DNA from 2 places in the Sulfuriflexus mobilis genome. Region 1 is predicted to be linked to the other one. Evidence: predicted binding sites of a transcription regulator. Region 1 holds the regulator's gene; the other holds the start of a gene.
What was found. Region 1 encodes sigma-54, which starts transcription at its own class of promoters, with help from an activator protein. Its sites were predicted from a motif close to TGGCANGNTNCNTGCTT; they were not measured.

Region 2: glnA (glutamate--ammonia ligase) is a predicted target of sigma-54. The motif match lies at 1,698-1,714, and genes of this name have one in related genera.

The regions. Positions count from the first base shown of each region.
Region 1 is NZ_AP018725.1:641,806-645,529, forward strand. Features, by position in the region: gene hprK (HPr(Ser) kinase/phosphatase) at 1-614, opposite strand, end outside; gene ptsN (PTS IIA-like nitrogen regulatory protein PtsN) at 616-1,080, opposite strand; gene hpf (ribosome hibernation-promoting factor, HPF/YfiA family) at 1,116-1,454, opposite strand; gene EL386_RS03315 (RNA polymerase factor sigma-54) at 1,489-2,967, opposite strand; gene lptB (LPS export ABC transporter ATP-binding protein) at 3,057-3,724, opposite strand, start outside.
Region 2 is NZ_AP018725.1:11,956-15,679, forward strand. Features, by position in the region: gene EL386_RS00050 (tRNA (5-methylaminomethyl-2-thiouridylate)-methyltransferase) at 1-171, shown strand, start outside; gene EL386_RS00055 (sulfurtransferase TusA family protein) at 189-422, shown strand; gene EL386_RS00060 (cation diffusion facilitator family transporter) at 423-1,586, shown strand; gene glnA (glutamate--ammonia ligase) at 1,819-3,228, shown strand; gene EL386_RS00070 (DUF4124 domain-containing protein) at 3,366-3,724, shown strand, end outside.

The DNA.
Region 1 (3,724 bases):
GGTGGACAACTGCCACTCAGGGTATCGGGGCCAATACGGGAAAACTCGGGGGCGTCATCGGCAATCAGGCGGTGGCCACGACTAATCAGCTCCAGCGCCAGTTCGCTCTTACCAACACTGCTCTCGCCACTCAGCAGGACACCGATGCCGATGACCTCCATGAACACACCATGAATGGTGGCGCGCTCGGCGAGACTGTGTGACAAGTAGTATTGCAGATTATTAACGAGAAACTGACTGTTCTGGGTAGAGCTATAGAGTGGCAGGCCGGTATTCTCGGAACGGGCAATAAAGTCATCGGGGACGTCAATGCCATTGGCAATGATGATGCAAAGCGGGTTGCCCTCGTAGAGGCGGTTGAGTGACTCATGCCTGCCCTGTTGCGACAGGCGCATAAAGTATTCTATTTCACGGTAACCGATGATTTGAATACGGTGTGGGTGAATAAAGTTCAGGTGCCCGACGTAGGAGACATCCCGGTCATCTTCGTCCGTGATTTGCGGCCCATCGAAATGAATATGACGATCTTCGCCATTACTCCCGGCAACATGCACAAGTGCCAGTTTATTGCGATGGGTATCGAACAGGGATTTGACAGAGATGTTTTCAGTCATGTCAGTCTGTGGCGGCCTGCCAGTGTGTTAGAAGTGTGTAGATTTCTTCATTGCTGGTGGCGTGCCGCAATTTTTCACAGTAAGCCGTATCGCTGAACATTTGTGCCAGTTGCGAGAGGATCTTCAGGTGTTCATCGGTAGAGGCCTCTGGCACCAGCAAGCCGAAGACCAGGTCTACCGGCTGGCCATCTATGGCATCAAAGTCGATGCCCTCGCGGAGCTGCATGAATGCACCGATGGTCTTGTCGCCGCTCTGGATACGCCCGTGCGGAATGGCAACGCCATGGCCAAGGCCAGTACTACCCAGGCGTTCACGTGATAGCAGGCTATCAAAGATCTCGCCCTGGGTAAGACTGGCATCGGCATTCAGCATCAGTGCGCCGACTTCCTCCAGTGCACGTTTTTTACTTGCCGGAGTGGCTGCACAGCTAATGCGCTCCGGTGAAAGTATATCGCTGATATTCATATTATAGATTTACTATTAAGGTTTTTAATAAGGGGTTATTCAGGGATTTCCTGAAACTCCTGGTTTTTCAGGCCACCTTCAGAACGATGATGGTCGGTGGTTTTTTCCTTATGCTTGATAATCTGGCGATCAAGCTTATCGACCAGTGAATCGATCGCAGCGTACATGTCTTCATCGACTGATTCAGCAAACAACTTGTGACCGGTAACGTGCACGGTGGCTTCGGCCTTCTGACGGAGTTTTTCCACAGTCAGAATAACGTGCGTGTTCGTGACGTTATCGAAGTGTCGTTCAAGTCGTTCGAACTTGCTGTTCACATAATCACGCATAGAATCGGTGATGTCGATGTGATGTCCAGTGAGGTCGATTTGCATAGTAGTGCTCCTCTGGGTTGAGGCTGGTGCATGATTACATCAGCCGTTTACGTTCGTTGGAAGGCGGGATCGACATGGCCTCGCGGTATTTTGCGACGGTGCGTCGGGCCACGTTTATGCCCTGTTGTTCCAGGAGTGAAGCGATCTTGTTATCACTCAGGGGTTTCTTCGGTTCTTCAGCCGCGATCAGTTTTTTGATCAGGGCGCGGATAGCGGTGGATGAACACTCGCCGCCGCTGGCGGTACTGACATGGCTGGAGAAAAAGTATTTCAGCTCAAAGATGCCACGCGGGGTATGCATATATTTGCGTGTGGTAACACGGGAGATGGTTGATTCATGCATCTCCACGGCCTCAGCGACATCGTGCAGCACCAGTGGCTTCATGGCCTCTTCACCGTGCTCAAGAAAACCGCGCTGGTGTTCAACAATACAGGTGGCGACCTTGAGCAGGGTCTCGTTGCGGCTTTGCAGGCTTTTTAGTAACCAGCGGGCCTCTTGCAGGTTATCCTTGAGAAAGTTGTTATCCTGGCTGTTGTCGGCACGGCGGATCATGCCAGCGTAGAGGTCATTAATACGTAGCTTGGGTGCAACATCCGGATTCAGTTCCACACGCCACACGCCCTTGTGCTTACGGACATAGACATCGGGTACGATATATTCGGTACGTTGGCTGGAAAGGTGGCTGCCGGGACGCGGGTTCAGTGAACGTATCAGGGTGATGACCTGTTGCATGTCCTCTTCGTTAAGCTTCATACGACGCATCAATTGCGGGTAATCATGCGCGGCCAGCAGCTCGAGGTGTTCACTGACCATCTGCATGGCTTGTTCACGCCATGCTGTCTCCGGGGAAAACTGACGTAGCTGCATGAGCATGCACTCGCCAAGGTCACGTGTGGCGACACCTGGCGGGTCAAAGTTCTGTACTTGTCTTAATACGGCCTCGACCTCGTCAAGTTCGAGTTCGGGCAGTTCGTCCTGCAGGCTTTCGAGAAGTTCCTCAGTACTGCTCTCAAGGTAACCGTCTTCGCCGATCGCGTCGATGATCGAGGTGGCAACCGTCATGTCGGTATCGGAAAACGGGCTCATGCGCATCTGCCACATCAGGTGGTCATGCAGGCCCTCCTCGTCATCACTGTTGATGTCGAAATCACGCTGGCTGAACTCGGAGCTGGCCGGGCCGCTGGATTGGTAACTCGGTTCATAAATGTCATCCCAAGCGGTATCGACCGGCAGGTCATCGGGGATATCGGCCTGTTGCATGGCCTTGTCGGTGTCGGCTGCGGCAATGTCATCCTTGGCAGAGGGTTTTTCCTTGTCCTTGCCGTGTTCTTCCTGGCTGCTGTCAGCGCCTTCCTCACCCTCGGCGATCTCAAGCATGGGGTTGCTGTCGAGGGCCTCCTGGATCTCTGAACTCAGCTCCAGCGAAGACAATTGCAACAGCCGGATGGCTTGTTGCAACTGCGGAGTCATGGTCAGGTTCTGGCCCAGACGAAGCTGGATGGACTGCTTCATGTGCGGTTCGGATCTTTCATTAAAGGCAGACGTGTTACCTAACTAATATTCTAGCGCAACATTCGTGCCAGTACAGGATAAAATTGACATCAGAGGGTGAAATGTTGGCCAAGATAGACCTCACGCACCTGCTTGTCGGCGAGCAGGCTTTCCGGGTCACCCTCGGCGATGATCGCCCCGGCATTCATAATGTAGGCACGCTCACAGATACCGAGGGTTTCCCGAACATTATGGTCGGTTATTAATACGCCGATGCCGAGCTCACGTAAGTGATTGATAATTGAATTGATGTCCACGACTGAGAGCGGGTCGACGCCGGCAAACGGCTCGTCGAGGAGGATAAAATCCGGACGCGTGGCCAGGGCGCGGGCGATCTCAACCCGGCGGCGTTCACCACCGGACAGGCTCATGCCGAGGCTGTCGCGGATGTGCGAGATATGCAGTTCACGCAACAATTCCTCGGTCTCGGTTTCGATTTGCTCCGCCGACAGGCCCGGCATCGATTCGAGGATGGCGCGGATGTTGTCCTCGACACTGAGCTTACGGAATACCGAGGCTTCTTGAGGCAGGTAGCCGATGCCGAGTCGGGCACGGCGGTGCATCGGGAAGTGGCTGATGTCGGTATCGTCGAGATAGATATGCCCGGCATCGGCCGAGATCAGCCCTACCATCATATAAAAGCTGGTGGTCTTGCCGGCGCCATTCGGGCCTAGCAGGCCGACGACCTCACCACTGTTGATGTGCATCGAGACATCAT
Region 2 (3,724 bases), 630 kb from region 1:
GAGTTAACGGCTGAGGATATTGAGTTCGCCGCCCGTATCGCGGCACGCTATAGTCAGGGTCGCGATGCAGAGAAGGTTGCGCTTGAATACACCAGTAAAGACGGTGTCGCGAAAATCCTGGAGGTAGTACCCATGCCGCAGAGTGAGATCCCTCCGGCATGGCATATATAAGGTAATAACAGCCTAAAATGGCCCACTATACACTCGATGCGCACCGCTTGATGTGCCCGATGCCGGTGATACGTACGCAGGATCGTGTTGCCGAACTGCAACCGGGCGATACGCTCGAAGTATTTTGCACCGATCCTGGCGCACTCAACGATATCCCGGCCTGGTGCCGTATTAATGGTCATGAAGTGATCGAGACTAAAGAACAAAAAGGCGAAGTCATCATTACCGTGCGTGTCGGAGAACAAGACTAAATGGCTCATTCACATGTTGAAGACATGAACCCGCAGGATGTGCGTTACAGGGAAGTTCGCAAGGTCACGCTGATCGGTAGCGTTGTCGACTTGCTGCTGGGCGTGGCCAAGATCGTCGTTGGCTCTATTGCACATTCGCAGGCCCTGATCGCCGATGGCATCCATTCGCTGTCAGATCTCGCCACCGACTTTATGGTCTTGTTTGCGGCCAAGCATGCCAGCCGCGATGCCGATGACGAACACCCCTATGGGCATGGCCGTATAGAAACCGTAATGACCGTGGTGCTGGGTGTGGCACTCATACTCGTATCAATCGGCATCGGTTGGGATGCCGTGCGGCGCCTGTTTGCACCCGATACCTTATTACAGCCGGGCTGGTTGGCATTACTGGTTGCAGCTATCTCGGTCGTTGCCAAAGAGGCGATTTATCATTACACCATGCATGTCGCGCGCAAGCTGCGCTCGCGTCTGTTGCGCGCCAATGCCTGGCACAGTCGCTCCGATGCAATCTCTTCGATTATTGTGTTTGTGGGTGTGCTGGGTGCGATGTCCGGCCTGGATTATCTTGATGCGATTGCCGCCATCGGTGTGGCCTTCATGATTACCAAGATCGGCTGGGATCTGGCCTGGCACAGTATCCGTGAATTAATCGATACGGCACTGGATGAAGAGCGTGTCGAGAAGATCCGTGAGTCCATCAAGGGCGTGGGGGGTGTCGAGGCCCTGCACATGCTGCGCACCCGGCGCATGGGACCCGATGCGCTGGTTGATGTCCACATCCAGGTAATGCCGAAACTCAGTGTCTCAGAAGGGCACCAGATCAGCGAAATGGTTCGTCAGCAGGTGATCGAGGATATCGAGGAGGTCACGGATGTCATGGTGCATATCGACCCGGAAGACGATGAACTTGCTACGCCCTGTTGCCATTTACCCGATAGAGGGCAGATAATGGCCCGCCTGCAACAGTACTGGGCCGGCATCCCTGAGGCGCAACAGCTGACGGTTGCTGACCTGCATTACCTGAATGGCAAGATCCACCTGGAGGTAGAGCTACCCCTGGCGGTGTTAAGTGAGATCGCTGCGGCTGGGCCATTGGTTCAGCGCCTGCAAGACGCAGCGGGCAACGATAAAGATATTGCAGAGGTGAGGGTCGCCTTTGTATAAAGCGCACTAGTATGGTGCGCTTTGTGGGGTATCGCACCAGTACGGTGCATATGTACGGGTTTTTATTAGTATTTTTATAGTAAATTTTAATGAATTCAGTGGGTTATCTTGTGGCATGGTTCATGCACTAAGGTGATACCAAGTTTAATAGCGTCGCCCGGCAAAGCTAAGGCCTAACCCTAAGGCGACAAACACTCGTTCAGGACAATCGGTTGATTTCGGAGGAGACAAAATGTCCGTAGCAAAAGTTAACAAGATGATGAAAGACAACGATGTCGCATTCGTTGACATGCGTTTCACAGATACACGCGGTAAGGAGCAGCACGTTAGTTTACCGGCTTCACAAATTGATGCGGGCTTTTTCAAAGAAGGCAAGATGTTTGATGGTTCATCGATTTCCGGCTGGAAGGGCATTAACGAGTCAGACATGATCCTGATGCCGGACGTGACCACCGCATTTATGGACCCGTTCATGGATGAGCCAACCATGATCATCCGTTGTGACATCCTCGAACCCGCCACCATGCAGGGTTATGAGCGTGATCCACGCTCCATCGCCAAGCGTGCCGAGGCCTATCTGGCATCAACCAAGATCGGCGATAACGCCTTCTTTGGTCCTGAAAACGAATTCTTTGTGTTTGATGACGTTCGCTGGGGCGCCGACATGAGCGGTTCCTTCTGCAAGATCGATTCTGAAGAAGCCGAGTGGAACTCCGAGCGTGTCTACGAAGACGGTAACATCGGTCATCGTCCTGGCATGAAGGGGGGTTACTTCCCGGTTCCGCCCGTCGATTCCCTGCAGGACATGCGTTCTGCCATGTGTCTGGCCCTGGAAGATGTCGGCCAAACCGTAGAAGTGCATCACCACGAAGTGGCAACAGCCGGCCAGTGTGAAATTGGTGTTGGCTTTAATTCGCTGGTGGCCAAGGCCGACGAAGTCCAGGTTCTCAAGTATGTCATCCAGAACGTCGCCCATGCCTATGGCAAGACAGCGACCTTCATGCCGAAGCCACTCGTTGGTGATAACGGCAGTGGTATGCATGTGCATATGTCGATTGCCAAGGCTGGTAAGAACCTGTTCACGGGTAACAAGTACGGTGGCCTGTCTGACATCGCCCTTTACTACATTGGCGGTATCATCAAGCATGCCAAGGCCCTGAACGCCTTTACCAATGCCTCAACCAACTCTTACAAGCGTCTGGTTCCGGGCTTTGAAGCCCCGGTTATGCTGGCTTATTCTGCCCGCAACCGTTCTGCTTCGATTCGTATCCCATTCGTGTCTAACCCGAAGGGCCGCCGTATTGAAGTGCGTTTCCCGGATTCAACGGCCAACCCCTACCTGGCCTTCTCTGCCATGCTCATGGCCGGCCTTGATGGTATTCAGAATAAGATCCACCCGGGCGATGCCATGGACAAGGACCTGTATGACCTGCCGCCGGAAGAAGAGGCCCAGATCCCACAGGTTTGTCACTCATTTGATCAGGCACTGGATGCCCTGGATCAGGATCGTGACTTCCTCAAGGCAGGCGGTGTATTCACCGATGACGTGATCGATAGCTACATCAAGCTGAAGATGGAAGAAGTCACCCGTATGCGTATGACCACGCACCCGGTTGAGTTCGATATGTATTACAGCCTGTAAAGTCGGTTATCAGCCATACTGAAAACGCCTCCCACTCGGGAGGCGTTTTTTTTATGTGAAAACGTGACCGCGTAGCCAGATAAAATATTGAGTACTGTCACAGACTTGGCTATGCTCAGGGCAGGAGAGAGACCCTTATGCGCAAAATCATCGTATTCTGTTTGCTGGCCGTGTTTGCACAACCGGTACTGGCGAAGCTGTATAAGTGCAAGGATGCCGAGGGTAATACCGTCTATACCGATGAACCCTGTGCTGATGGCAAGGAACTCAAACTGCCGCCGCTGCATACCTATACGCCGGTGATCATCCCGCCTGCATTCCCGACGACTAATGAGGCTGATAAAAAGGCTGTGACCTACGAGTCGTTAAAGATCCTCGAGCCGGCTAATGACAAACCCGTCTACAATAATACAGGGACAGTGACCGTCAGTTATCAGCTCAAACCCTCACTTGATACCAGTCAGGGCCACCAGTTTTCGATTGCCCTGGATGGCAA